DNA from 3 places in the Yersinia massiliensis genome. Region 3 is predicted to be linked to each of the others. Evidence: predicted binding sites of a transcription regulator. Region 3 holds the regulator's gene; each other region holds the start of a gene.

Region 1 (10,206 bases), 540 kb from region 3:
AGGAAGAAAAAGGAGGGTTCAATCAGAAAAAATAAAATATTGAAGTCAGCAAAAGAGTGAGTCCTGATGAGCTTACATCAGTAAGTGATTCAGGTGAGCGAGTGAAGCTAACATAGCGGCGACTTCAACCTGACAGAGGATATCCTCAAAGGCATTGGAGTTGCAGCAAGGCAACAAAAGAGTGAATCCCGATGAGCTTACATCAGTAAGTGATTCAGGTGAGCGAGTGAAGCTAACACAGCGGCGGTTTCAACCTGACAGAGGATATCCTCAAAGGCATTGGAGTTGCAGCAAGGCAGCAAGAGAGTGAGTCCCGATGAGCTTACATCAGTAAGTGATTCAGGTGAACAAGTGAAGCTAACACAGCTGCAGCTTCAAGGACGAAGAGGATAAGAACTCAGGGCGCTTTCGGCGCCCTAAGAACAAAGAAGAATTAACCTTCTTTAGGACCGCGACCTGCACGCTTACGATCGTTTTCCGTCAGATGACGCTTACGGATACGGATTGATTGCGGGGTCACTTCAACCAATTCATCGTCATCGATGAATTCTAGAGCCTGTTCCAGCGTTTTCTTCAGGAAAGGAACCAGAGTGGTTGCTTCGTCAGTACCGGATGCACGCATGTTGGTCAATTGCTTACCGGTCAGACAGTTTACAGTCAGGTCATTAGAACGTGAGTGAATACCGATAATCTGGCCTTCATACACTTCTGTACCGTGACCGATAAACAGTTTGCCGCGGTCTTGCAGTTTGAACAAGGCGAATGCAACTGCTTTACCTTGGCCGTTAGAGATCAGTACGCCGTTTTGACGTTGGCCGATTTCGCCCGGACGCACATCGTCGTAGTGACTGAATGTGGAGTACAGCAGACCAGTACCTGAAGTCATGGTCATGAATTCAGTACGGAAGCCAATCAGGCCACGGCTTGGGATCATATAGTCTAAACGAATACGACCTTTGCCATCTGGAACCATGTCCTTCACATCACCTTTACGCTCACCCATGGCTTGCATGACTGAACCTTGGTGCTGTTCTTCGATGTCCAACGTTACGCTTTCAAATGGTTCTTGATGGCGACCGTCGATAACACGGTTGATAACTTTAGGACGAGATACAGCCAGCTCGAAACCTTCGCGGCGCATGTTTTCGATCAGAACCGACAGGTGAAGTTCACCACGGCCAGATACGCGGAATGCGTCAGCGTCTTCAGTTTCTTCAACACGCAGTGCAACGTTATGGATCAACTCTTTATTCAGGCGGTCAAGGATCTGACGTGAAGTCACGTACTTACCTTCTTTACCACAGAACGGAGAGGTGTTAACGCAGAAGTACATGGTCACAGTTGGCTCATCTACAGACAGTGCTGGCAATGCTTCAACAGCATTCACGTCACAGATAGTGTCAGAGATGTTCAACTCGCCCAGACCGGTGATAGCAATGATGTCGCCCGCTTCAGCCAGTGTGGTTTCGATACGTTCCAGACCCATATGGCCCAGTACTTTACCGACTTTACCGTTGCGAGTTTTACCTTCGCTATCGATAACAGTCACTTGCTGGTTAGGTTTAACGACACCACGTTTGATACGGCCGATACCGATAACACCTACGTAGTTGTTGTAGTCCAACTGGGAGATTTGCATCTGCAATGGACCGGTGCTGTCTACGTCTGGCGCAGGCACATGGTCAACGATTGCTTGATACAGCGGGGTCATGTCTGCCGCCATATCATTGTGGTCTTCACCGGCGATACCCATCAATGCAGATGCATAGATGATAGGGAAGTCCAGTTGTTCGTCGGTAGCATCCAAGTTCACGAACAGGTCAAACACCTGATCCACAACCCAATCAGGACGCGCGCCCGGACGGTCAACTTTGTTAATTACCACGATAGGTTTCAGACCATGAGCAAATGCTTTTTTGGTCACGAAACGGGTCTGCGGCATCGGGCCATCCATTGCGTCGACGACCAGCAGCACAGAGTCAACCATAGACATTACACGCTCAACCTCACCACCGAAATCGGCGTGTCCTGGGGTATCCACGATGTTGATGCGGTAGTCTTTCCAGTTAATGGCGGTATTTTTCGCGAGGATGGTTATCCCACGCTCTTTCTCCAAATCGTTGGAGTCCATTACACGTTCAGTTGCTTCAGTACGTTCACCGAAAGTACCAGATTGTTGTAGCAACTTATCGACCAGGGTAGTTTTCCCATGGTCAACGTGCGCAATAATGGCGATGTTACGCAGATTCTCGATCACAGCTTTTTTGCCTCAGGCATTTAGAAATAGCGCGCTATTGTACACGTAATAAGCGAGGGACTAAACAAGATCACAAACTTCTCTTATAAACAACCTAACGGCGGTTAGTTTGTGATCCCTTTCACGGTGCAAAAATAGCCTCCCGGCCCATTCTTGCACCATTATAGTGCTCAATGGCGCAAATGAAGCACCAGAACAGTGCAATATTGCTATCCTGGTGCATACTGACTATCAGTAGACCCCGTATGATATGGCATAAACGGGGGGTTTGGAAAGTTGGCATAGATTTCGCAATGTATTTTAGCATGATTCGTTAGCGCGAATAACTGTACGAAATAAATAGTGACAAGTTTGCTGTTTTGAGTGATACGAAGGCCATAACCCTATTAGTAATACACGGTAATCGTTCCACGACGACGACTATGACAAATCCAGGAGATATAAGTATGTCCGCTGAACATGTTTTGACGATGCTGAATGAGCACGAAGTAAAATTTGTTGATTTGCGTTTCACCGATACCAAAGGTAAAGAACAGCACATCACCATTCCAGCTCATCAAGTCAACGCTGACTTTTTCGAAGAAGGCAAAATGTTTGATGGCTCCTCGATTGGTGGCTGGAAAGGCATTAACGAATCCGACATGGTACTGATGCCAGACGCCAGCACCGCTGTTATGGACCCGTTCTTCGAAGATTCCACACTGATTATCCGTTGTGACATCCTTGAACCAGGCACCATGCAAGGTTATGACCGTGACCCACGTTCTATCTCTAAACGTGCTGAAGATTTCCTGAAATCTTCAGGTATCGCCGATACCGTCCTGTTCGGGCCAGAGCCAGAATTCTTCCTGTTCGATGACGTTCGTTTTGGTAGCAGCATTCGTGGTTCACACGTCGCTATCGATGATATCGAAGGCGCATGGAACTCAAGCACTAAATATGAAGGCGGCAACAAAGGCCACCGTCCAGCTGTGAAAGGCGGTTACTTCCCAGTACCTCCAGTCGATTCTTCACAGGATCTGCGTTCTACCATGTGTTTGACCATGGAAGAAATGGGTCTGGTGGTTGAAGCGCATCACCACGAAGTCGCCACAGCAGGTCAGAACGAAGTGGCTACCCGCTTCAACACCATGACCAAAAAAGCTGACGAAATTCAGATCTACAAATACGTGGTACACAACGTGGCACACGCATTTGGTAAAACAGCGACCTTTATGCCAAAACCAATGTTTGGTGATAACGGTTCAGGCATGCACTGCCACATGTCTTTGTCCAAGAACGGGACTAACCTGTTCGCTGGCGACAAATACGCAGGCTTGTCTGAAATGGCGCTGTTCTACATCGGCGGTATTATCAAGCACGCTAAAGCAATCAACGCCTTGGCTAACCCAACGACTAACTCTTACAAGCGTTTGGTCCCAGGTTACGAAGCGCCGGTCATGTTGGCATACTCTGCCCGTAACCGTTCAGCATCTATTCGTATCCCTGTGGTTGCGAGCCCGAAAGCACGCCGTATTGAAGCGCGCTTCCCGGATCCAGCTGCTAACCCATACCTGTGCTTCGCAGCACTGCTGATGGCTGGCCTTGATGGCATCATCAACAAAATCCACCCTGGTGATGCGATGGACAAAAACCTGTATGACTTGCCACCGGAAGAAGAAGCAGAGATTCCAAAAGTTGCAGGTTCACTGGACGAAGCAATGGCTGCATTGAACGAAGACCGCGAGTTCTTGACCCGTGGTGGCGTGTTCACTGACGACGCTATCGATGCTTATATCGAATTGCGTAAAGAAGAAATGGACCGCGTTCGTATGACTCCGCACCCAGTTGAGTTCGAACTGTATTACAGCGTTTAATTTTCAGTTTTAGCTTTAGTTTTTTTGTTGCCGTGGAAACTTTTGGCCCATCTTTAGATGGGCTTTTTTCTCCACCTTTCAAATAGCTAATCAATTATACCCAAGACAATTGAATTCGCGCGATAGCCGTGAATGTCGATGATAAAGGGTATTGATGCACCTAAAATGTGCAGGAGTCTGCGTAATGGCAACAGGCACGCTGCCCGATGCTGGGCAGATCCTTAATTCTCTCATTAATAGCATTCTGCTATTAGATGACTCTCTGGCAATTCATTATGCCAACCCTGCTGCGCAACAACTGCTGGCGCAAAGCTCTCGTAAACTTTTCGGTACACCCCTCCCTGAACTATTAGGCTATTTTTCCCTGAATATCACTTTGATGCGGGAAAGTCTGGAGACTGGGCAAGGTTTTACCGATAACGAAGTGACGCTTGTTGTTGATGGCCGCGCGCATATTTTGTCACTGACGGCACAATCACTGCCGGAAGGTTTTATACTGCTGGAAATGGCACCGATGGATAATCAACGTCGGCTAAGCCAAGAGCAATTGCAGCATGCACAGCAAGTTGCAGCCCGTGATTTAGTGCGAGGGCTGGCTCACGAAATCAAAAATCCATTGGGCGGCTTGCGTGGAGCAGCTCAATTATTGTCCAAGGCATTGCCTGATCCGGCGTTGCTGGAATACACCAAAGTGATCATCGAACAAGCTGACCGTTTACGTAATTTGGTTGACCGCTTATTAGGCCCACAACGGCCCGGTCAGCATGTAACGCAAAGCATCCATCAGGTCGCTGAACGAGTCTGCCAGTTAGTCTCGCTGGAAAAACCCGATAATGTGACGTTAATCCGTGACTATGATCCGAGCTTGCCGGAGCTGGCCCATGATCCAGACCAAATTGAACAAGTGCTGCTGAATATCACCCGCAATGCATTACAGGCTTTGGGTGAAGCAGGTGGCACCATTACTCTACGCACGCGCACCGCTTTTCAGGTCACTCTTCACGGCATGCGCTATCGTTTAGCGGCAAGAATTGATATTGAAGATGATGGCCCTGGTATACCAACGCAATTACAAGATACCGTTTTTTATCCAATGGTAAGTGGTCGCGAAGGCGGTACGGGCCTTGGCTTATCGATTGCCCGAAATCTTATCGATCAACATTCGGGTAAAATTGAATTTAACAGTTGGCCGGGACACACCGAATTCTCGGTTTACCTGCCTATTCGCCAGTGAGGTTTCTATGCAACGAGGGATAGTCTGGATCGTCGATGACGATAGCTCCATCCGCTGGGTGCTTGAACGCGCACTGACAGGAGCCGGTCTGAACTGCGCAACATTTGATACCGCTAATCAGGTGTTGGATGCATTGGCGACTCAAACCCCAGATGTGTTGTTGTCAGATATTCGTATGCCTGGCATGGATGGATTGGCACTGCTAAAGCAGATTAAGCAGCGTCACCCAATGCTCCCGGTCATCATAATGACGGCACATTCTGATTTAGATGCCGCGGTTAGCGCCTATCAGCAAGGTGCGTTTGATTATCTGCCAAAACCTTTTGATATCGATGAAGCGGTCGCTCTGGTTGAACGAGCCATCAGCCATTATCAAGAGCAGCAGCAACCTGCACGTAGCCAGCCCGCCAGTGGCCCAACCGCTGATATTATCGGTGAAGCACCGGCGATGCAGGACGTTTTCCGCATCATTGGTCGGTTGTCCCGCTCATCAATCAGTGTATTGATCAACGGTGAATCAGGGACCGGTAAAGAATTGGTCGCTCATGCGTTGCACCGTCATAGCCCGCGCGCGAAAGCACCTTTTATCGCCCTGAATATGGCGGCAATTCCGAAGGATTTGATTGAGTCTGAGCTGTTTGGCCACGAGAAAGGCGCGTTTACTGGTGCTAATCAGGTGCGTCAGGGCCGTTTCGAGCAAGCTGATGGCGGCACACTGTTTTTAGATGAGATCGGTGATATGCCGCTGGATGTGCAAACTCGTCTGTTGCGGGTACTGGCTGATGGGCAATTCTATCGGGTCGGGGGTTATGCGCCGGTTAAAGTCGATGTGCGTATTATCGCTGCGACTCACCAAAATCTCGAATTACGGGTTCAGGAGGGGAAATTCCGTGAGGATTTATTCCATCGCCTCAACGTCATTCGGGTACATTTGCCGCCGCTACGTGAACGCCGTGAAGACATCCCGCGTCTGGCTCGCTATTTCTTACAAGTGGCCGCCAAAGAGCTGGGGGTAGAAGCCAAGAATCTGCACCCTGAAACGGAAGTCGCGCTGACTCGCCTACCTTGGCAGGGTAACGTTCGCCAACTGGAAAACACTTGTCGTTGGCTGACCGTGATGGCTGCTGGGCAAGAAGTGCTGATCCAAGACCTTCCCTCTGAGCTGTTTGAAACCAGCACGCCAGATGCTTCTGGCCAGCGGACACCGGATAATTGGTCAACGCTGCTGGCGCAATGGGCAGATCGTGCACTGCGCTCAGGCCATCAAGATTTATTATCAGAAGCACAACCCGAGATGGAACGGACGCTGTTAACCACGGCATTGCGCCACACTCAAGGCCACAAGCAGGAAGCAGCACGCCTGTTAGGCTGGGGCCGCAATACTCTAACGCGTAAGTTGAAAGAACTGGGGATGGAGTAGGAACGAGTTGTTGGAGATCCTGCCACCGGTTCGACGTGAAGACCACCCTCAACGCTGAGGGTGGATTTTATCATCAGATCACGCGGGAGAACTGCTGTTTACGCGCTTGTTGACGTAGATAGATATCAAAACACATACAAATATTACGAATGAGTAAGCGCCCACGTGGTGTGACTCGAATACCCTTTTCATTCCGCTCCACCAGCCCATCTTGCTCAAAGGGCGCGAGTAGCTCAAAATCTTCAGCAAAATAATCCGCAAAACGAATACCATAATTCTGTTCAATCGGTTGATAACTGATTTGGAAATTACAAATCAGCGTTTTTATCACATCACGACGTAAGCAATCATCTTCAGTCATCGTCAGGCCGCGCCACAATGCATTGCCTCGTTGTTCCACGCAGGCATAGTAAGTTTTCAACTCTTTTTCGTTCTGCGCGTAACTGTCGCCCAACATGCTGATGGCTGAAACCCCTAAACCGAGTAAATCACTCTCGCCTTGGGTGGTGTAGCCTTGGAAATTGCGATGTAACTTCCCTTCCCGCTGTGCAATAGCCAGCTCATCGTCTGGACGAGCAAAATGATCCATCCCGATAAACTGATAGCCGGATTCGGTTAAGAAACGGATGGTGTGCTGCAAAATATCTAACCGCTGTTCTGCACTAGGCAAATCTGCATCTTTAATTTTGCGCTGCGCGGCAAACAGACTCGGTAAATGGGCGTAATTGAAAACGCTCAGGCGATCAGGGTTGAGCTCCGCCACTCGTTTGAGGGTAAATGCAAAACTCTCAGGTGTTTGTTTGGGTAAACCATAAATCAAATCGATATTGGTTGAGTTGAAGCCGAGAGCTTTAGCGCGCGCAATCAGAGCAAAAATGAAATCTTCGTCTTGCTCACGGTTAACCAAGCGCTGAACTTCTTTATTGAAATCCTGCACCCCCATGCTCAGGCGGTTAAAACCTTCAGCACGAAGATGATCAAGCACATCCAGCTCAATTTCACGCGGGTCCACTTCAATCGACTGCTCCGCACCGGGCAGGAAATCAAAATTATCACGCAGCAAATTCATCAGGTGGGTGATTTGCGTTTTATTCAGATAAGTGGGTGTACCGCCGCCCCAATGCATTTGGCTGACCTGACGGCCGGCGAACAACACGGCACGCTGGCGGATCTCTTTTTCCAACACCGCCAGATATTCATCCGCTTTGTGTTGCTGGCGCGTCACCAACTTATTGCAGCCGCAGAAGTAACAAAGTTTATGACAAAACGGAATGTGCACATACAGCGATAATGGCCGCTGCGGGTAACGCTTTACCGCATGCTGAAAAGCCGTTTCATTAAAATCTTCTTTGAACTCAAGGGCTGTAGGGTACGAGGTATAACGCGGCCCTGAATAATTATATTTTTGAATCAGGGATAAATCCCAAACTATCGCGTGCTCAGACATGCTCACTCCTTCCGATATTTGCGCTTACCGGGCCGATTAAGGGGCAGATGTTTTCGTTGTCTGGCCGCAGTAGCGCTGCGCAAACGTGATCGACGTTGCGACAGCCGCCATAGTTTACCCAATAACCACAATAGATAACATGTTAGTAGTAGGGCTATTGTCGGAATGATCCATTGCATCGCTTAAAATTTGTCGTTTGGATTACCGCCTTTCAGCAATTTCAAAATATCTTCCGGCTTTTCTTCTTTCTCTTCGTCGTCTTCATCGTCGCCCAGCTCAATACCCAATTGCTCCATCAAGGCATCAATGCGGTCCAACGTCAGATCAACGTAAGCCTGATCTTCTTTGCTCAATACTTCGTCGTTATCCAAGCGATCCAGCAATGCATCTAAGCGTTCATCATTTTCCAGCTTAGAAAGCTCTTCTTCTGGCGTCAGGCGAGGTTTAGCTTCGGTTTTTGCCACCGGCTTAGTGGTTGGCTTAGCTTTTACCTTGCTATCAACCACCAGCGGGACAGGCACTTTGCTGCCTAAGCGCGGATCTTTCTCTTGAGACTGGGTTTGCCCCTTCTTATTGCTACTCTCAACGTTGCTTCTCGCACCTGAGCGATTGCCACTGTGTTTTTTCTGACGTTTACGCTCACGCGCTTCAAGATCAAGCTCTACGCGGGTCTTTTTAATGCGCTTTGGTGTGCCAGAGCTTTTCGGGCCTGCAATATTCGCGCGTGGTGCTTTAGTTGGCTGCTTCATAACCTGTGCTCTTAATGAGTATGGAATTGGATTGAGTATATACCCGTCAACTTAAAATATATTGGGTATCGGATTGGGCCGGAATCTAGCAGAAAGCAGAGAAAGAAAAAAGGCGGCAGATTAACCTGTCGCCTTTTTTCGCACCTTCTGCGGAAGGATATCCTTACAGCGCATCCTTGCACTTACATAACATCCCGGTTTCTCCATCCTGCAATACGCCATCCTTACCGTTCCCCCAACCTTGGAGGCAACTCATCCGGCGCTCCGGCCTGCATCCTTGAACATCCTTTTACATTCGCTCCGTGTATCATCCTTGGCTCATCGTATATCCATTACGTTCCTTAAGCATCAGCTACTCATCCTAAGTAAATTTGCTCCTTGCTAGCACATCCCGCGCAACCAGAAAACAAACATCTGTTTGTTTTTATTCAAAAAAAAACTTATAAGAGAAATAGCTCTTGATGAGAATAGCTCAATTTTAATAAAGACTTTCTTAACAATTCCTCAATGATAGGCTATTAACTTTCGCGACAATGACCGCTAACTCACAAAAATGGCAATTTCATTAGGGAAAATAAAAAGCTGCCGAATCCCAATGTGCATACCTTGATAAGTGATGCAACGAGCGTAAGCAATCTCTCTTATGGCAGCAAGTTCGGAAGGGAAAGAAGATAAACCCCCTTTTTTGGTCCTGATGCAGTTATAATCGCCCGATGTAAGCTATCTCTCACGGAGACGACAAATTTTGACTATTAGAAACTATAACTACCACATGACACATTTCGTCATCAGTGCTCCGGATATCCGCCATCTACCACGTGATGAAGGTATCGAGGTGGCATTCGCTGGCCGCTCAAATGCCGGTAAATCTAGCGCACTCAATACGTTAACTAGCCAGAAAAGCCTGGCTAGAACCAGTAAAACGCCGGGGCGTACCCAGCTAATTAACTTATTTGAAGTGGTTGAAGGTGTGCGTCTGGTTGACTTACCTGGCTATGGTTATGCTGAAGTGCCAGAAGAGATGAAACTCAAGTGGCAGCGCGCACTAGGGGAGTATTTGCAGAAACGCAACTGCCTGAAAGGGTTGGTTGTGTTGATGGATATTCGCCACCCACTGAAAGATCTAGATCAACAGATGATTACTTGGGCTGTTGCCGTCGGCACGCCAGTTCTTCTATTACTGACTAAAGCAGATAAGCTGGCATCAGGTGCTCGTAAGGCACAACTGAATATGGTACGAGAA
Region 2 (10,206 bases), 1.8 Mb from region 3:
AGTCATCTAATGATAGCCATGATATCGACTTTCAAAGAAAAAAACGTTGCCATTTTTCCTTCTTTGTCGCCAAATGGTAGAAAATTATTCCATGGATAGTAGTTATGCTAGATAAAACAGACCGCAAGCTGCTGTGTATGTTGCAACAAGATTGCACGCAGTCACTGCAAGTTCTGGCGGAAGCAGTCAACTTGACGTCAACACCCTGTTGGAAGCGCCTGAAGCGACTCGAGGATGAAGGATTTATCCGTGGCCGCGTTGCCTTGCTGGATAGCGAAAAGTTAGGGCTGGGGCTGACGGCATTTGTGCTGATTAAGACGCAGCAGCATAATAGCGATTGGTATCAAGCTTTCGTCGAATTCACCAAGAAAATGCCTGAGGTGTTGGCATTCTATCGTATGGCGGGCGAATATGATTACCTGATGCAGGTAGAAGTCGCCGATATGAAAAGTTACGATAACTTCTACAAACGTATGGTGAATGGTGTGCCGGGCCTGATTGATGTGACATCGAGTTTTGCGATGGAGAAGATCAAATACACAACGATGCTACCGGTGCCCGAGTGAGAAAACTTTTTGAGTCAAAAGCCATTTTAACGATGGTACTCTACTTTCCTGTCGCTTTGAGCGAAATAATACCGACGCTATTCGGTATCAGACCATGGAATAAAACTGCGTGAGATTGTTTGCACAATTAGGCTGGTACTTCCGCCGAGAGTGGCGTCGCTATGTGGGTGCGGTGTTGCTGTTGATCATTATTGCTATCTTGCAATTACTGCCGCCCAAATTGGTAGGCGTGATAGTGGATGGCATCAGTACAAAACAGATGTCGACCAACATGTTACTGGTGTGGGTCGGTGTGATGTTAGTGACGGCAATCGTGGTCTACTTACTGCGCTATGTCTGGCGGGTTTTACTCTTTGGTGCATCCTATCAATTGGCTGTAGAGCTACGATCGAATTTTTATCGCCAACTGAGTCGCCAGGCTCCCGGTTTCTATTTGCGTCATCGTACTGGTGACTTAATGGCGCGTGCCACTAACGATGTCGACCGTGTGGTCTTTGCTGCGGGTGAAGGTGTGCTGACGCTAGTGGATTCGCTGGTAATGGGCTGCGCGGTGCTGATTGTCATGAGTACCCAAATTAGCTGGGAACTGACGTTGTTGTCGTTGTTACCCATGCCGGTGATGGCAATAGTGATCAAATACTATGGTGACCAACTACACCAGCGTTTTAAATCGGCGCAGGGGGCATTTTCTAATCTCAATAATCAGGCGCAAGAGAGCTTGACCAGTATCCGCATGATCAAATCCTTTGGTCTGGAAGATAATCAATCACAGCAATTTGCGCAGGTCGCCGCCGAAGCTGGCGCAAAGAATATGTATGTTGCGCGTATTGATGCCCGTTTTGATCCCACCATTTATATTGCGATCGGTGTAGCTAATCTGTTAGCCATTGGTGGTGGTAGCTGGATGGTGGTTAATCACAGCATTACGCTGGGGCAACTAACCAGTTTTGTTATGTATTTAGGATTAATGATATGGCCAATGTTGGCGCTGGCATGGATGTTTAATATCGTCGAGCGCGGCAGCGCGGCATATAGCCGTATTCGTAGTTTGCTGGATGAAGCACCGGTGGTGAAAGACGGTCACATCGAATTGTCTAACGAACGTGGTTCGTTAGTCGTCAATATTCGCCACTTCTACTATCCAGGAGCGGAGCAGCCAGCATTACATGATGTGGCACTGAAATTGGCGCCAGGGCAGATGTTAGGGCTTTGTGGACCAACAGGCTCAGGTAAAAGCACCTTACTGGCATTGATTCAGCGGCAGTTTGATGTTGATGACGGCGCTATCTGTTATCAAGGGCATTCACTGTCTGATATTCGTCTGCATGACTGGCGTGGGCGTTTATCTGTGGTCAGCCAAACCCCCTTTTTGTTCTCTGATACGGTCGCAGGCAACATCGCGTTGGGTAAGCCTGATGCCACTCAGGAACAAATCGAACGGGCCGCGCGTTTAGCCAGCGTACATGAAGATATTTTGCGTCTTCCTCAGGGGTATGACACTGAAGTTGGTGAGCGCGGTGTGATGCTGTCCGGCGGGCAAAAACAGCGGATTTCCATTGCGAGGGCACTATTACTGGAGACGGAGATCTTGATTCTGGATGATGCCCTTTCTGCGGTTGATGGCCAAACAGAGCATGACATCTTAAAAAATCTGCGCCTCTGGGGTGAGGGTCGTACTGTGATTATCAGCGCTCATCGTCTTTCAGCTTTAACGGAGGCCAGCGAAATTCTGGTGATGCAACACGGCGGTGTGATGCAGCGTGGCGCACATAACTTATTGGTCAATCAATCGGGTTGGTATCGCGAGATGTACCGTTATCAGCAATTAGAAGCTGCGCTTGATGATGGTGAACCGGAGGCTAAAACGGATGAGTAAGTCTCAACAAGTTTCGCCGACGGTAAAGTTTTTGCCAGTATTAAAACTTTGGCCGACATTAAAACGCTTACTTTCCTACGGTTCCCCATATCGTAAACCATTAGGGTTAGCGGTATTGATGCTATGGGTCGCCGCTGCCGCTGAAGTCAGTGGCCCACTCTTAATCAGCTATTTTATTGACCATGTAGTGGCAAAAGGCACGCTACCCCTCGGTTTAGTCGGTGGGTTAGCGGTGGCATATTTACTGCTGCAATTACTGGCTGCTTCATTGCACTATTTTCAGGCATTACTGTTTAACCGTGCTGCCGTCGGGGTCGTTCAGCGGTTACGCATTGAAGTCATGGATGCTGCTTTGCGCCAGCCCCTCAGTGCATTTGATACCCAGCCCGTGGGTCAATTGATTTCCCGCGTTACTAATGACACTGAAGTCATCAAAGATTTATATGTGATGGTGGTATCAACGGTACTCAAAAGTGCGGCATTAATTGGCGCGATGCTGGTGGCGATGTTCAGTCTAGATTGGCGCATGGCGTTGATTTCGATCTGCATTTTCCCCGCAGTATTGGTGGTGATGGCTATCTACCAGCGCTATAGCACACCCATAGTCAGGCGTGTTCGGGCTTATCTCGCTGATATCAACGACGGTTTTAACGAAGTTATCAATGGTATGGGTGTCATTCAGCAATTCCGCCAGCAAGCACGTTTCGGTGAGCGTATGGATTCTGCTAGCCGCGCGCATTATATGGCGCGGATGCAAACATTGCGCTTAGAAGGTTTTCTATTACGTCCCTTGCTGAGTTTGTTCTCTGCCATGGTGCTATGCGGTTTGTTACTTCTTTTCGGTTTTAGCCCTGAAGGTTCGGTTGGGGTAGGGGTGTTGTATGCGTTTATCAACTACCTTGGTCGGCTTAATGAGCCATTGATTGAACTGACGTCTCAGCAGTCAATCTTGCAACAGGCAGTCGTCGCTGGGGAGCGTATTTTTGATCTGATGGATCGCGCTCAACAAGGCTACGGAACAGATGACCGTCCGCTGACCAGCGGCCGCATCCAAGTGAATAATGTCAGCTTTGCTTATCGTCACGATAAAATGGTGCTGCAAAATATTTCGCTTGAGGTACCTTCACGCGGGTTTGTCGCTCTGGTCGGGCATACGGGCAGTGGTAAGAGTACGCTGGCTAATTTATTAATGGGCTATTATCCGGTGCAGCAAGGCGAGATATTGCTTGATGGTCGACCGTTGTCCGAGCTATCCCATCAGACTTTGCGCCAAGGCGTTGCCATGGTGCAACAAGACCCTGTGGTGTTGGCCGATTCCTTTTTTGCCAATGTCACCTTAGGTCGTGACATTAGCGAGCAGCAAGTTTGGGATGCTTTGGAAACGGTACAGCTTGCGCCATTGGTTCATGCGCTACCTGATGGGTTGCATAGCCTGTTAGGGGAGCAGGGCAATACCTTATCGGTTGGGCAAAAACAGCTACTCGCGCTGGCTCGGGTATTGGTACAAGCACCGCAAATTTTGATTTTGGATGAAGCAACCGCGAACATTGATTCTGGTACTGAACAGGCCATCCAACGGGCATTGCAGCTGATTCGGAAAAAAACCACTTTAGTCGTGATTGCTCATCGCCTCTCAACTATTGTCGATGCCGATACCATCTTAGTTCTGCACCGCGGTGTGGCAGTTGAGCAAGGTACGCACCAAGAGCTGCTCGCGGCTCATGGCCGTTATTATCAAATGTACCAGTTGCAGCTAGTCAGCGAAGATTTAGCTGCCATTGACCAATTAGAAAGCGCAGTAAATTAAAGGGTAAGCTGCGGGGCCAAATGGCCTCGCTTTCTTTTAGGCGCAGCACGTCAAACTCCTTTTCCATCGAAACACCCTGCAAATGCACCAAAATCTGGAAAAATAGCGTCTATAGCGCACCAATATCTTGCAGCCTAATCACGCATCGATACGTCCGTGCACTTTTGTGACGCGTGTCGCACTAATTTGGTGCGCAAAAAACACACAGCACTATCAGTCCAACGCCATCGTATCTGGGTTGCCTATCTCAACCGCCCTCTGATCGCCATTTTTAGACTAATTCTCTGCAATTAATATTTATGGCATAGCCTTTGCTTTATCTATTTCGTGGAGACTTAAATTCGACTTAATTCGAGAAGGGGCAAATATGAAGCTGGTTACCGTGGTGATCAAACCATTCAAGCTGGAGGATGTGCGTGAAGCCTTATCCTCTGTGGGTATTCAGGGGCTGACCGTAACCGAAGTGAAAGGATTTGGTCGCCAAAAAGGACATGCAGAACTCTATCGGGGAGCTGAATACAGCGTTAATTTCTTACCCAAAGTTAAAATTGATATTGCCATTGCTGATGATCAATTGGATGAAGTCATTGATGTGATCAGTAAGGCTGCCTATACCGGCAAGATTGGTGATGGCAAAATTTTCGTTGCTGAATTGCAACGTGTTATTCGCATCCGTACTGGTGAAACAGACGAAGCAGCACTGTAATTTGCAGGCTCAAATTTAGTGAATAGGGATGGGTTGATGATGAAAAAACTTTTATCCGTGTTGGGCCTGAGTGCGGTAGCGATGCTGCCTTCTTTGGCAATGGCTGCTGAAACGGCTGTAGCTGACAAAGCTGATAATGCTTTTATGATGATTTGCACCGCGTTGGTGCTGTTTATGACCGTACCCGGTATTGCCCTGTTCTACGGCGGCTTGCTGCGTTCCAAAAACGTATTATCGATGATGACGCAAGTCACTGTCACTTTCGCACTCGTCTGCGTGTTGTGGATTCTCTACGGTTACAGCTTAGCCTTCAGTGCGGGTAATGCTTTCTTCGGTGGCTTTGAAACGGCGATGTTGAAAGGCATCGGTTTGACCAGTTTAAGTGGCACGTTCTACCAATATATCCATGTGGCATTCCAAGCTTCATTTGCCTGTATCACTGTTGCACTGGTAGTCGGTGCGTTCGCTGAACGTATTCGTTTCTCTGCGGTGCTGATTTTCGCGGTATTGTGGTTCACCTTCTCTTATCTGCCAATGGCACACATGGTGTGGGGCGGTGGTTTCTTGGCAATGGACGGCGCGTTGGACTTTGCGGGTGGTACAGTGGTGCACATTAACGCCGCTATTGCAGGTCTGGTCGGTGCTTACTTGCTTGGCAAACGTGCTGGTTTTGGTAAAGAGGCATTTAAGCCACACAACTTGCCAATGGTCTTTACCGGTACTGCGATTCTGTATATTGGTTGGTTCGGCTTCAACGCGGGTTCAGCGAGTGCCGCTAATGAAATTGCTGCCCTTGCGTTCTTGAATACTGTAGTCGCCACAGCGGGTGCCATTCTTTCTTGGGTATTTGCTGAGTGGATTTTACGTGGCAAACCTTCATTACTGGGTGCCTGTTCAGGTTGTATCGCAGGTTTGGTTGCGATTACGCCAGCGGCAGGGACTGTGGGTGTAGGTGGTGCGTTGATTATCGGCTTGATCGGTGGTGTTGCTGGCCTATGGGGTGTGGTACTACTGAAAAAATGGCTGCGAGTCGATGATACATGCGATGTGTTCGGTGTCCATGGCGTATGCGGGATTGTCGGTTGTATCCTGACCGGTGTCTTCACTTCCGCTTCATTGGGTGGTACAGGTTACGCCGCTGGCGTCACTATGGGTCATCAAGTTGGTGTACAGTTGTTCAGCGTTGGTGTGTGTTTGGTCTGGTCCGGTGTTGTTGCATTCGTTGCCTTTAAAATTGCTGACTTGATTGTGGGTCTGCGAGTACCAGAAGAGCAAGAACGCGAAGGTCTGGATGTGAACAGCCACGGTGAGAATGCTTACAACCAATAAGAATATTAGTCAGAAAGATGTTTGTTAGACGGTCGAAACAGACTGAGATGTAAAAGATAAATAATAATGATGATGGGCAGAAGGGGCGATGGAAACATCGCCCCTTTTATTTATTGAGTACTACCGTTATTGAGCAGCACCGTTATTCAATATCACCGATGTAAACGAATAACACCTTCCTGCACGGTAGACGCAACCAACACACCTTGCTGATTGTAGATCTGTCCACGTACAAACCCGCGAGCACCAGAAGCTGATGTGCTTTCTACGGCATACAACAACCAGTCATCCAAACGGAACGGACGGTGGAACCACATCGAGTGGTCAATAGTGGCAATCTGCACGCCAGGTTCTAGGAAGCCAATACCATGTGGTTGCAGCGCGGTGGGGAGGAAATTAAAGTCTGAAGCATAGCCCAGTAAATACTGATGAACTCGGAAGTCATCGGGCATCTCGCCGTTGGCACGGAACCAAACATAGCGATTTGGCTCTTCTACCGAGCCTTGCAGTGGGTTATGGAATTTCACGGGGCGCATTTCAATGGGCTGGTTACCAATAAACTTCTCGCGCACTTTTTCAGGGATCAAATGTGCAAATTGACGTGCTATGTCAGTCTCTGACATCAAACCATCCGGCTGTGGTACGTTCGGCATGGTGTTTTGATGCTCAAACCCGTCTTCCTGACTTTGGAACGAGGCGGTCATGTAGAAGATAGGTTTACCATTTTGAATCGCGCTGATCCGTCTGGCGCTGAAGCTGGTGCCATCACGCAACGTTTCTACGTCATAGATAATAGGCTTGCTACTGTCCCCTGGACGGAGGAAATAACTGTGAAATGAGTGAACGATGCGATCAACAGGGACAGTTTGTTTGGCGGCATAAATCGCCTGACCGACGACCTGTCCGCCAAAAACTTGGCGTAAACCGAGATCTTCACTTTGGCCACGAAAGATCCCTTCTTCAATTTTTTCCAGATGGAGTAGATCGAGCAGTTTTGCTAATGGCTGGCTCATGATTGTGGCCCTTGATGATGAGTACTGCCACAGTGTGCTGAATCTGTTGGGGGTGCGTCAATATATTGCTGTGATCCCGGTTGTGTTTATCTACATATTTTAAGGAATCGTCTGATAAATGGCTGAATCTTGGCGTAAACGGTCAGTATCAGCAGATCGTGCTATAATTAGCTTGCTAGGTGGTTGAAGCCACTTATTAAACGCGGGCTTATTCTGTGAATAGTCAGCATCTTAATAATAAGAAGGAGTGCGACCTATGAAACCTTGGCAATCCATAAAATTTTGGCAAATAGCGAGTGGGGCAGCACTTGTGATGAGCTTAACCGTCGGTGCGCAACAAGGGGTTGAAGTACCGGTTCCTGCGCCTGCTGGTGCAGCGACGGCAGCGCCTATTGCACAACCTGCGGTGCAGGGGACATTGAACATCCGCGAGCGCATTGCATTGCCACCTGATGCCGTTGTGACGGTGACGCTGTCGGATGCTTCATTGGCTGATGCACCGTCACGGGTCATTGCTCAGAAAGCCATTCGCACCGAGGGTAAGCAGGCTCCGTTTACATTTACGCTGCCATTTAACCCCTCAGATATCCAACCTAACGCGCGCGTTATTGTCAGTGCGGCTATCACCCATAACGGACAGTTAATGTTTATCACGGATACTTTCCAAGAAGTGATAAATCATGGTGCGGGTACACAGGCCAATATAACGTTGGTCCCAGCCACTGCTGTTGCGATAGAAACGGTTCCGGCGACCACCTCAAGTGAGGCGACAATACAGTAGTTGAGATTGCTGACAATGTGCCTGTTGTGGCGAGAATAAGCAGATCGTAAAGACGCCGTAAAATCATCCCTGATGGCTCGAGCCACGCCATCCTTGGCGCGGACGCTTTACTCTTCGGCTTGTTCTCGCCGTTTGCGATAGGGGCTGCTGGTATTTGTCAACAGTCTGGTCGTTTTTGGTTGTTATGCGTCGTGATTGGACGTTTTCAGTCGTCACTGCATTCCTACTATGCGGTGGCGCTGATCTTAACGGTATTGCCAACGATAGCGTTGTAAATCGATTCTACCCGTTACCTCAATTTCAATGCCTTCGTCCAATAAGGCGTTTTTTTGCCTAAGATAATCATCACCAATTAGCGATATTTCACCGTGTCGGTTAATGACTCGATACCATGGCAATGCAGAACCTTCCGGTAAACGCTTTAAAACGCCACCAACTTGACGCGCTGCTCTAGGTGAACCAATTAGCCGCGCGATATCCCCATAAGTCGTCACCTGCCCATAGGGAATTGCGGCAACCACTTGGAATACCCGTTGGCGAAAGCTGTCCATTATTGGTGGGTTATCATGCTCATCCTGATTTTTCGACATGGCTGGATTACTCTGACTTTTAGGATGGTTTTCAATAATACGACGGCATCATATTGGGTTGTATTATCGCCACAAAAGATAGCTTCGCACGAAATAAATAACAGTGGCGATGATATTTTTGTTGGAATAAATGCTGAGCTAAAGGTGAGTGAGCAATAATCCACCGGTTAGCTTGTGTTACCTTGCTATTTGGCGGGGCATGGCTGATAATGCCCACCGCTCCAGAGTACAAGGAGCCGTCAACGTCAATGGAGGTCCTGTTGGTTCTCCCGCAACACTAACTTGTGAACTCGGTCAGGTCCGGAAGGAAGCAGCCGCAGCAGGCGAGGTGTGTGCCGGGATGTAGCTGGCAGGGCCTCCACCATTTCAGCTAACTGCATGATATTCATCATGTTATCCCCTTGTTCTTTGCATTGAACGGCAGTGATATAACTTTTGTTTATCACCTAAGGCGCTAATCAATGTAGTTCAATCACCTATACGTGGTACGGGAAAGGGGTTGCTCGCTATTGTCGGGTTGATAGATGCCCTTAAAATACAGGGCAACATCACCCAATGGGTTGATCAGTTCAGCACTGAGATTTCTGTTATCTCCATGAGCTTTCCCTCGCCACAGTTGATTACAACTCGCTTCAGATCCCGGCTCACTTCAGGTACTTCAGCTTTTACCGCATGAGGTGTAATCATCTGCGATACCATTGCGTCGGCGGGTGGTGGGACGATTTTGAGATCCAACGTTACAATAGCAGGATTGAGCTCTGTTTCACCATGCTCAAGCGTAACCTCATACCCACCTGTAGAAGTCTCAACCTCACCCAACACGATAAGCTTGGCTGGACCGGACTGTTGCATATTGACAGATGCCTTCCATTCGCCGGGTGATAGGGCTCGGCATTGCGCGGGTATTTCAGCCGCAGCAGTGCTGGTACTCAACATCAAGGATGTCGTCAACACGCTAACGAGTATTAGTGCAGTTTTGTCCAACATAGTCTATATCTCCTAAATAATCGCAAGTGATTGATTTTAAAAACCCGTTCTGATGGGGCTGGGCATGCTGAAAAATAAAGTTTTGTAATGAAATTCTTACATTGAAACGGCTGCGATACAACTTTTGTGTATCAGTTGGGACACATAATTAATGTCGCATCATATGCTTTCCCATCACGGAATTTTGTCCTGTCGTAGAGTCTACCTGACACCTCGGAAACGCGACGAAATTCGAATTTTTTTCACACATCCAGAAAATATAGAATACTCAAATTTGATTGAATTTGATGAAACTATTGTAAATGAAATATAAACGACACATTAAGTTTAGATGATCTTAATCAACTAATTACCACTTATTTTAATCCGCCTAATAGGTGGCTTTAAGTCAATGCATTGAATTTAAATTGAAATAAATTAATTCGATATGGCTGTAGGAAGATTCATACAAGAAGGGGTGGCGTGATCCTACATTATTGTCTTACTGGTTGGTGATATATTTCTCTAGAAGTAACCAAGATGTTTTTTTCATAAAAATAAAAGAAAGAGTG
Region 3 (10,206 bases):
TCGGCAATACCATCAAGGAACTGGCGCACCCGCATATCATCGTTAGCCTGCAACTGTTCAGGTGTTCCTTCAGCAATCACATGCTGATCGGCAACAATGTAGGCATAATCGGCAATACTGAGCACTTCCGGCACATCATGGGAAACCACCACACAAGTGACACCCAATGCATGATTCAGCTCGTCAATCAGTTTTACCAACACCCCCATGGTAATCGGGTCCTGACCAACGAATGGCTCATCAAACATAATGAGTTCAGGATCAAGGGCAATTGCGCGTGCTAATGCCGCACGACGTGCCATCCCACCGGACAGCTCATTGGGCATTAAACTCGCCGCGCCACGCAATCCTACCGCCTCCAATTTCATCATCACTGTGCTATGCAGCAACTCTTCCGGTAATTGACTATGCTCGCGCAGTGGAAATGCCACGTTTTCGAACACGGTCAAGTCAGTAAATAGCGCCCCTGATTGAAATAACATGCTCATTTTTTTGCGCACATCATATAAACGCTGACGCGAAAGCGTAGGAATATTATCACCATCAAACCAGATTTCACCGGTATCCGGCGCTAATTGCCCACCGATCAGGCGCAGTAGTGTGGTTTTACCTATCCCTGAAGGCCCCATAATCGCAGTCACTTTTCCGCGCGGGACCGTCATATTGATATCGGCGAATATCGAACGCTCACCACGGGTAAAACTCATCCCATGGATCTCTATCAAATTCGACGCTATATGCTTCATTATCATTCGTCCCTTGAGCCTTTTATTACTCACCTAACCGCCAATGCTACATCAAATGGCGTTAACGAGCGCGATTGGGAAGTAGTTTGGCAACTTATTCGCGCTTTTTCGTAGCTAAAGTTGCCTTCAGTTTTACTTTTCCGGCACTCACAGTCAAAATTAGCAACTAAGCAAAAATAAGTTTCAAAACACGTTGCTAACCATTTTTGCTAATGGGCGATCTGCTGCCTGCACCCCATGGATCAGGATTATACCTAATAAAGGACTCTGCATGTTTCTTGCGATAACACTATTAGTCATTGGTTTGGTTTTATTAGTGTATGGCGCCGACCGATTAGTCTACGGCGCTGCGGTGTTAGCCCGCGCTTTTGGTATCCCACCGCTCATTATTGGGATGACGATTGTGGGTATCGGCACCTCGCTACCAGAGTTGATTGTTTCAGTCACTGCCGCACTGAATAACCAAACCGATATGGCTGTTGGGAATGTGCTGGGGTCCAATATTACCAATCTGTTGCTGATTGTGGGCGGTGCTGCCCTGATACGCCCATTAACGGTACGCTCTGAGATATTACGTCGCGAATTACCCTTAATGTTAGCGGTCACCGTACTGTGTGGTTTTCTGTTAGCGGATAATCATCTTAGCCGTGGGGACGGTATTATTTTGCTGCTGGCCGCCGTCGCATTTATTGTGTTGATGCTAAAAATCGCGCGATTGGCCCATGCACAGGGTAATGACATTCTAACCCGCGAACAGTTGGCAGAATTACCGCAAGATAGCAGCACGACCGTCGCTTTGTTGTGGCTGGTACTGGCCTTCATTATTTTGCCGCTGTCAGCCAAAATGATTATTGATAACGCGACTGTCATTGCCAGAGTCGCGGGCGTCAGTGAATTGGTCATTGGGCTGACCGTCATTGCTATCGGCACCAGTTTACCGGAGTTAGCCACTTTCATCGCCGGTGCGTTGAAAGGGGAAGATGATATGGCGGTCGGGAATATCATCGGATCGAACATTTTTAATATCGTGATTGTCTTAGGCGTCCCTGCGTTGTTGTCACCAGGGGAGATTAATCCTGAGGCTTTCCAACGTGATTATTGGGTGATGCTCGGTGTCAGCGTGATATTCACCCTGCTTTGTTTAGGGCGTAAACATCGCATCGGCCATCTGGCGGGCGCTCTGTTATTATGTGGGTTTATCGCTTATCTTGCGGTGCTATTCTTCGCCCCTTTAAGTGCGGCGTAACAGAAAACGATGCCACGTACAGGAACTCAGTATGTCTTCTTTTGATTCGCAACCAAGAATAGATTTTCAACAGGCGGGCAAACAGGTATTGCACATTGAGCGCGAAGGACTTGCACAGCTCGATCAATACATTAATGACGATTTCACTAATGCCTGCGAAGCCATATTTCATTGCCATGGCAAAGTAGTCGTCATGGGAATGGGGAAATCAGGTCATATTGGTTGCAAAATTGCCGCTACGTTTGCCAGTACGGGAACGCCAGCATTCTTTGTCCATCCAGCAGAAGCCAGTCATGGCGATCTCGGTATGGTAACACCACAAGATATCGTGTTAGCCATCTCCAACTCAGGCGAATCAAACGAGATTCTTGCGTTAATCCCTGTCCTAAAGCGCCAAAAAATCACATTGATCTGCATGAGCAATAACCCTGAGAGCACCATGGGTAAAGCCGCCGATATTCACTTGTGCATAAAAGTCCCACAAGAAGCCTGTCCACTGGGGCTCGCCCCCACAACCAGCACCACCGCCACCTTAGTGATGGGTGATGCACTCGCGGTAGCACTATTACAGGCACGCGGCTTCACTCAGGAAGATTTCGCGCTTTCACATCCGGGCGGAGCACTTGGGCGCAAGTTGTTATTACGAATCAGCGATATCATGCACACTGGTGCAGAAATACCACATGTCAGCCCTGATGCCTCATTACGCGATGCATTACTGGAGATTACTCGGAAAAATCTGGGTTTAACCGTAATCTGTGACGATTTGATGATGATTAAAGGTATCTTTACCGATGGTGACTTACGCCGGATATTCGATATGGGCGTTGATTTAAATCATGCGAAGATCGCAGACGTGATGACCAGTGGCGGCATTCGAGTTCGTCCAAACATGTTGGCAGTCGATGCACTCAACCTGATGGAATCACGTCACATCACCGCAGTGTTGGTGGCCGACGGTGACCAATTGCTCGGCGTGGTGCATATGCACGACATGCTAAGAGCCGGTGTCGTTTAACAAAGGAAAAATTATGAGCAGCACCGTCTATTTGGACACATGCTACGGCCCCGTGGCCGAGAGCGTCATGCAACGTGCAGAAAACATTCGTCTGCTCATTTGTGATGTTGATGGCGTGATGTCTGATGGTCTGATTTACATGGGTAACGATGGCGAAGAGCTGAAAGCATTCAACGTCCGTGATGGTTATGGTATTCGCTGCCTGATAACCTCGGGTATTGAAGTAGCTATTATTACGGGCCGTCGCGCCAAATTACTGGAAGACCGCGCCAACACCTTAGGCATTACCCACCTTTATCAAGGACAATCTGATAAACTGGTGGCTTACCATGAATTATTGCTAGCATTAAACTGCCAACCTGAGCAGGTGGCGTATATTGGCGATGACCTGATTGATTGGCCAGTCATGGCCCAAGTCGGGTTATCTGTCGCGGTGGCGGATGCCCATCCGTTACTTCTTCCCAAAGCACATTACGTGACGCAAATTAATGGCGGGCGCGGTGCAGTACGTGAGATATGTGATTTGATTTTATTGGCCCAGGATAAACTCGACGGTGCCAAAGGATTGTCGATATGAGTAAAACAAGGCTATGGATAACCCTAGCGCTAGCATTGATCGTTTTGGCTTTGATTGGTTGGAATATGTCCGGCTTCAATCAGCAAAGTATGCCAACGGAGGCAGACAATAATGAGCCATCGTCGCAAAGCCAGCATACGGTGACAGTGGTATTTAATCCGGTCGGGCAATTGAATTACAAATTAGTGGCAGAGGAAGTTCAGAACTTCAGCGCCCAAGAGCTGACTTGGTTTACTAAACCGGTCATGACGATGTTTGACGAGAATGCCGTTGCCACTTGGACAGTTCGGGCAGATCGCGCCAAACTGACCGACGATAAAATGCTGTATTTATATGGTCATGTTGAGGTCGATAGCCTGACACCCGATGCGCAATTGCAAAAAATTAGAACCGATAACGCCCAGGTTAATTTGATCACTCAGGATGTGTCCTCAGACGATGAAGTGACCCTCTTTGGGGTTGGATTCAAGTCTAACGGCATGAAAATGCGTGGTAACTTGCGGGATAAAACCGCTGAGCTGATTGAAAAGGTTAAAACCTCTTATGAAATCCAAAAATAACATTCGCCTTCTTTTACTTGCCAGTTCACTTTTGGCCACCAGCCTGCCAGCGCTGGCTTTAACGGGTGATACCGATCAGCCCGTCATGGTCGATTCTGCCAAGCAAGCGTTGGATATGGAGGCGAACACCGTCACCTTTACCGGCAATGTCGTTATCAAACAAGGCACCATTGAAATTAAGGCCGATAAAGTGGTTGTCACCCGCCCTGGCGGTGACCAAAGCAAAATGGTCATCGAAGGCTACGGCAATCCTGTTACCTTCTACCAAATGCAAGACAGCGGTAAACCCGTCAAAGGCCACGGTCAAAAATTGCGCTATGAAGTCGCGAATGATTTTGTGGTGTTGACTGGCAATGCTTATCTGGAGCAACTTGATAGTAATATCAAAGGTGACCGCATTACTTATCTGGTGAAAAAACAGCAGATGGAAGCCTTCAGTGATAAAGGCAATCGCGTCACAACCGTATTATTACCGTCCCAATTACAAGACAAAGGGCCAGCAGCGTCAGGCCAAAAGAAGAGTAAGTAATCATTTATGGCAACATTAATCGCAGAAAAGCTGGCTAAGGCGTACAAAGGCCGTAAAGTGGTCGAAGACGTGAGCCTGAGTGTAAAGTCAGGTGAGATTGTGGGTCTGCTGGGGCCAAACGGCGCGGGTAAGACCACCACCTTTTATATGGTTGTCGGCATTGTCCAGCGTGACGCCGGGCGTATTGTGATTGATGATGAAGATATCAGCCTCTTGCCTCTCCATGAACGCGCCCGTCGCGGCATTGGCTACTTACCGCAGGAAGCCTCAATCTTCCGCCGTTTAAGTGTTTTTAATAACCTGATGGCGGTGCTGGAAATCCGTAAAGATCTGACGACTGAACAGCGGCAAGAACGGGCTGACGAGTTGATGGAAGAGTTCCATATCACGCATTTACGTGACAATCTGGGGCAATCGCTGTCTGGTGGTGAGCGTCGCCGTGTGGAAATCGCCCGTGCGCTGGCAGCAAATCCTAAGTTTATTTTGCTGGACGAACCGTTTGCGGGTGTTGACCCCATTTCAGTTATCGATATTAAAAAAATTATTGAGCATCTGCGCGACAGTGGTTTGGGTGTACTCATTACCGACCATAACGTGCGCGAAACGTTAGACGTTTGTGAGCGGGCTTATATTGTAAGCCAGGGCCACTTAATCGCTCATGGCACACCACAGGAAATTTTGGCTGACGAACAAGTCAAACGCGTGTATTTAGGTGAAGAGTTCCGTCTCTAATCATCTACCGATGCTCGTAACAAGGCCGTTTCGCCAGTCATAAAGGAAAATTGATACCGCATTATGAAGCAAGGTTTGCAACTCAAGTTCAGCCAACAATTGGCAATGACTCCACAGCTTCAACAGGCCATCCGTCTGTTGCAACTTTCTACACTTGAACTCCAGCAGGAGATTCAGTTAGCGCTGGAGAGCAACCCACTGCTTGAGCAAACTGACCCTCATGAAGAGGTAGACACCAAAGAAACAGTAGACAGTGAATCGCTTGATACTCGCGAAGCGCTGGAACAAGCCGATATGCCTGAAGAGTTACCTCTCGATGCCACTTGGGATGAGATTTATACCGCAGGTACGCCATCAGGCACAGGCAATGATTACAGCGATGATGAGTTGCCCGTCTATCAAGGTGAAACCACCCAAACGCTACAAGACTATCTTATGTGGCAGGTGGATCTCACGCCCTTCTCTGAAACGGACGCAGCTATCGCGACCTCAATTGTCGATGCTGTTGATGAAACAGGCTATCTCACCGTCCCGCTGGAAGATATTCTGGAAAGTATGGGGGGCGAAGACATTGCACTGGACGAAGTCGAGGCCGTTCTCAAGCGGATCCAACACTTTGATCCTATCGGCGTGGCGGCGCGTAACCTGCGCGAATGTCTGTTAGTACAACTCTCGCAATACGCCAAAGACACCCCCTATCTTGCCGAAGCGCGTCTGGTGGTGAGTAATTATCTGGATTTGCTAGGTAACCATGATTTCCGGACAATGATCCGTTTAAGTCGGCTAAAAGAAGATACACTTAAGGGAGCGATAGCCCTGATCCAGTCACTGGATCCGCGCCCTGGCCAGTCGATCAATACAGGGGAATCTGAGTATGTTATTCCCGATGTTTTGGTCCATAAAGACAAAGATAAATGGACGGTCGAGCTAAATGCCGATAGCATTCCACGCCTAAAAATTAATCAACACTATGCTGCAATGGGTAGTAATACCCGCAATGATAGCGACGGGCAGTTCATCCGCAGCAATCTGCAAGAAGCAAAATGGTTGATAAAAAGCCTTGAAAGCCGCAATGAAACACTGCTCAAGGTTGCACGTTGTATCGTAGAACAGCAGGTCGACTTTTTTGAAAATGGGCCTGAATTTATGAAACCCATGGTGCTGGCGGATATCGCCCAAGCCGTCGATATGCATGAATCGACAATTTCTCGAGTGACGACGCAAAAGTTCCTGCACAGTCCTCGCGGGATTTTCGAGCTGAAATATTTCTTCTCCAGCCACGTCAATACTGAGAGCGGGGGCGAAGCCTCTTCGACAGCAATTCGTGCACTGGTGAAAAAATTGGTTGCGGCAGAAAACCCTGCCAAACCCCTTAGCGACAGTAAACTGACCACGCTTTTGTGCGAACAAGGCATCATGGTGGCACGGCGTACCGTCGCGAAGTACAGAGAGTCGTTATCCATCCCGCCGTCAAATCAACGTAAACAGTTGGTTTGACCTGAACTGAGAAGGAAGACACTATGCAGCTCAATATTACCGGACTTCATGTCGAAATAACCGATGCATTACGCGAGTTTGTTACCACTAAATTTGCCAAACTTGAGCAATATTTTGATCGCATTAACCAGGTGTATGTGGTTTTAAGTGTCGAAAAAGTTAAACAAATTGCAGAAGCGACGGTACATGTGAATGGCGGCGAGTTGCACGCAAGTTCAGAGCAGGAAGACATGTACGCAGCTATTGATATTTTGGTTGATAAGCTGGCTCGCCAGTTGAACAAGCATAAAGATAAATTGAAACAACATTAAGAATCCTAGTCGTTAGTTTATCTAACGGCGGTTCTACCCTCGCTACATAGCCTGGCTCTACCGACTATCCGTAGAGTCAGGCTTAAAACAGCGCTTAAGTGAAAGATGAGATGACCAACGATCCAGCATTGCAATTAAGCTCGGTATTAAATATCGAGTGCACCAAAAGCTCCGTACATTGCTCCAGTAAAAAACGGGCTTTGGAAATTATCAGCGAGTTAGCTGCCAAACAGCTTAACTTGCCTTCACAGGTCGTTTTCGATGCTGTATTGACCCGCGAACGTATGGGCAGTACAGGCATTGGCAGTGGCATCGCGATACCTCATGGCAAGTTAGAGGAAGACACACTGCGTGCAGTGGGCGTATTTCTCCGTTTGGAACAACCGATTGCCTTCGATGCTATTGATAATCAACCTGTTGATCTATTATTTGCCTTGTTGGTTCCGGCAGATCAATGTAAAACTCATTTACACACTTTATCTTTAGTGGCCAAGCGATTAGCTGATAAAACAGTATGTCGTCGCCTACGCGCAGCACAAAGTGATGACGAGCTTTATCAGATCATGACCGAATTACCGCCAGAGACAGCGTAATCAGTGCTATCTGTTTTAATTGTCATGTTCTGCTCATATAGCCGGAATACAGAATCTTAATGTATATCCAATAGATTTCTCGCTGTCAGAAAGTGCTCAACACACTGGCAACTTGAAAGATGATAGGTACAGATACCAAGGGGAGTCACTCACATGGTGCTGATGATTGTCAGCGGCCGTTCCGGTTCAGGGAAGTCTGTTGCTTTGCGCGCATTGGAAGATATGGGCTTTTACTGTGTCGATAACTTGCCTGTGGTTCTACTACCACAATTGGCGAGCACGCTTGCCGATAGAAATATTTCTGCTGCGGTAAGTATAGACGTGCGCAATATGCCTGAATCACCTGAGGTATTTGAGCATGCCATGACTCAGTTGCCAGACAGCTTTTCGCCGCAGTTGCTTTTTTTAGATGCTGACCGCAATACCCTGATTCGTCGCTACAGTGATACCCGTCGTCTGCACCCGCTGTCGACTAAAAACCTATCATTAGAAAGTGCTATCGATGAAGAGAGTGATCTGCTGGAGCCTTTGCGCTCACGGGCGGATCTGATTATCGATACCTCAGAAATGTCAGTGCATGAGTTAGCTGAAATGCTGCGTACTCGCCTATTGGGTAAACGCGAGCGTGAGCTGACGATGGTGTTTGAGTCCTTTGGCTTTAAGCACGGCATTCCCATTGACGCTGATTACGTCTTCGACGTGCGTTTCCTACCAAACCCACATTGGGATCCAAAATTACGCCCAATGACCGGTTTGGATAAGCCGGTTATCTCCTTCCTTGATCGCCACACCGAAGTGCATAACTTTGTTTACCAGACGCGTAGCTACTTAGAACAATGGCTGCCGATGCTGGAAACCAATAATCGCAGTTATCTCACGGTAGCCATTGGTTGTACTGGCGGTAAGCACCGCTCAGTCTATGTTGCTGAACAATTGGCTGATTATTTCCGCGCGCGTGGCAAGAATGTGCAATCACGTCACCGCACTCTGGAAAAACGTAAATAATGACCATCAAACAGACTGTTGAAATCAAGAACAAGTTGGGGATGCACGCCAGACCCGCGATGAAGTTGTTCGAATTGGTTCAGAGTTTTGATGCAGAAGTGATGTTACGTAATGACAGTGGGACCGAAGCTGAAGCCAGCAGTGTGATTGCACTGCTGATGCTAGATTCAGCCAAAGGCCGTCAGATTGAAGTCGAAGCGACCGGCCCTGATGAGATTCAAGCACTGGCTGCGGTGATTGAGTTGTTTAATTCGGGGTTTGATGAGGATTAGGGGGCACACGGGGTTAAGGATCGGATCTGGTTTCTGTTGAGGGCTGGATCTGGTTTGGTTGAGGACTGGATCTGGTTTCGGTTGATATTCGTTCGGTGGTCACTTTATCTGTGTCGCCTCAACCGAGTCGGGCCGCAGGGCGGCGGCCCAACACCCGCGCCTTTGCGCGAAATATTGTGGCTTCGCCATTCCCTCCTACAGCTTGCCGGCTTATCGAACCGGCGCTGACTCGCTCCCAGCTCGACAGCCCCTTTCGCCGCGTCCATGCGGCTCATTCGGCCTGCAATCTTTGTCGGCAATATTCCTGATTGCGCTCAAGGTCAAAACCCACAATTCACAATCCAAGATCCAAGACCCAAGACCCAAGACCCAAGACCCAAGACCTAAAAACCATGGTTTTGATTTTGAAGTTTAAAAGCACATTTGAGCTGCCGAGTGAAGAGAGAAGGCAAGGAAAACGGGCAGGACGCCCGTTTTAGGCGTCGCGCGGAGGGACCCGCGTAAAGCCGTCCGTCAGCCGAAACGATGAGTGAGGGAATCCACGCAGTGGACAAGCGATACGTGCGCAAGCGCAGGGTTCCAAGGGGTCACGCGCTTGTGACCCATTGGCGGTTGAGGCATCAGAGCCAAGGTGATCGCCGATCTCATGTCAACCGAACCGATCACCTAATCGAATCGAATATCAACAAAAAAGTAATCGTTTGCTAATCATAAAAAATGCGGCTTTTACCCCTTGCAGAGAAAAATCACGCGAGTATAATTCGCCACAATTTGCCGGGAGATATGATGAAAAGCTGCTTAGATTTCGCTCTACATCGTCATTTTGTTGAAAATGACCAGCCAGCAGGCAGCCAAGTGCCTTGGTCTCTCCCGTTGCTAAACCGATCCCGTAAGGCCCCTCATTGAGGGGCTTTTTTTTGTCTGCCGATCGGCACTGAATTTAACATTACTGCGTAAAAACTGAGCATACCCAATCTGCCAATAAAAAGATAACGGGTATAAAAACACCAGGGTAGCCCGCGACCACGGGCAGTCACACAGGAGAGCGAAAATGGCCAACCCGTTGTATCACAAGCACATCATCTCAATTAACGACTTATGTCGCGATGAACTGGAACTG

What was found. Region 3 encodes sigma-54, which starts transcription at its own class of promoters, with help from an activator protein. Its sites were predicted from a motif close to GTTGGCACANNTTTCGCTNT; they were not measured.
Positions count from the first base shown of each region.
Region 1: a site for sigma-54 is predicted at 2,533-2,552, ahead of glnA (glutamate--ammonia ligase). Genes of this name have one in related genera too.
Region 2: a site for sigma-54 is predicted at 4,548-4,567, ahead of glnK (P-II family nitrogen regulator). Genes of this name have one in related genera too.

Region 1 covers NZ_CP028487.1:4,904,567-4,914,772, forward strand. The annotation lists gene typA (ribosome-dependent GTPase TypA) at 434-2,257, opposite strand; gene glnA (glutamate--ammonia ligase) at 2,704-4,113, shown strand; gene glnL (nitrogen regulation protein NR(II)) at 4,298-5,347, shown strand; gene glnG (nitrogen regulation protein NR(I)) at 5,355-6,767, shown strand; gene hemN (oxygen-independent coproporphyrinogen III oxidase) at 6,841-8,214, opposite strand; gene yihI (Der GTPase-activating protein YihI) at 8,397-8,963, opposite strand; gene yihA (ribosome biogenesis GTP-binding protein YihA/YsxC) at 9,709-10,206, shown strand, end outside.
Region 2 covers NZ_CP028487.1:3,594,545-3,604,750, reverse strand. The annotation lists gene DA391_RS16875 (Lrp/AsnC family transcriptional regulator) at 105-566, shown strand; gene DA391_RS16870 (SmdA family multidrug ABC transporter permease/ATP-binding protein) at 676-2,442, shown strand; gene DA391_RS16865 (SmdB family multidrug efflux ABC transporter permease/ATP-binding protein) at 2,435-4,249, shown strand; gene glnK (P-II family nitrogen regulator) at 4,617-4,955, shown strand; gene amtB (ammonium transporter AmtB) at 4,995-6,284, shown strand; gene tesB (acyl-CoA thioesterase II) at 6,437-7,297, opposite strand; gene DA391_RS16845 (YbaY family lipoprotein) at 7,554-8,078, shown strand; gene DA391_RS16840 (MGMT family protein) at 8,324-8,668, opposite strand; RNA gene ffs (signal recognition particle sRNA small type) at 8,927-9,023, shown strand; gene DA391_RS16825 (hypothetical protein) at 9,233-9,655, opposite strand.
Region 3 covers NZ_CP028487.1:456,869-467,074, reverse strand. The annotation lists gene mlaF (phospholipid ABC transporter ATP-binding protein MlaF) at 1-746, opposite strand, end outside; gene DA391_RS02105 (calcium/sodium antiporter) at 1,018-1,992, shown strand; gene kdsD (arabinose-5-phosphate isomerase KdsD) at 2,024-3,010, shown strand; gene kdsC (3-deoxy-manno-octulosonate-8-phosphatase KdsC) at 3,024-3,587, shown strand; gene lptC (LPS export ABC transporter periplasmic protein LptC) at 3,584-4,147, shown strand; gene lptA (lipopolysaccharide ABC transporter substrate-binding protein LptA) at 4,131-4,676, shown strand; gene lptB (LPS export ABC transporter ATP-binding protein) at 4,683-5,408, shown strand; gene rpoN (RNA polymerase factor sigma-54) at 5,472-6,905, shown strand; gene hpf (ribosome hibernation promoting factor) at 6,929-7,216, shown strand; gene ptsN (PTS IIA-like nitrogen regulatory protein PtsN) at 7,327-7,809, shown strand; gene rapZ (RNase adapter RapZ) at 7,963-8,814, shown strand; gene npr (PTS phosphocarrier protein NPr) at 8,814-9,086, shown strand; gene pyrB (aspartate carbamoyltransferase) at 10,138-10,206, shown strand, end outside.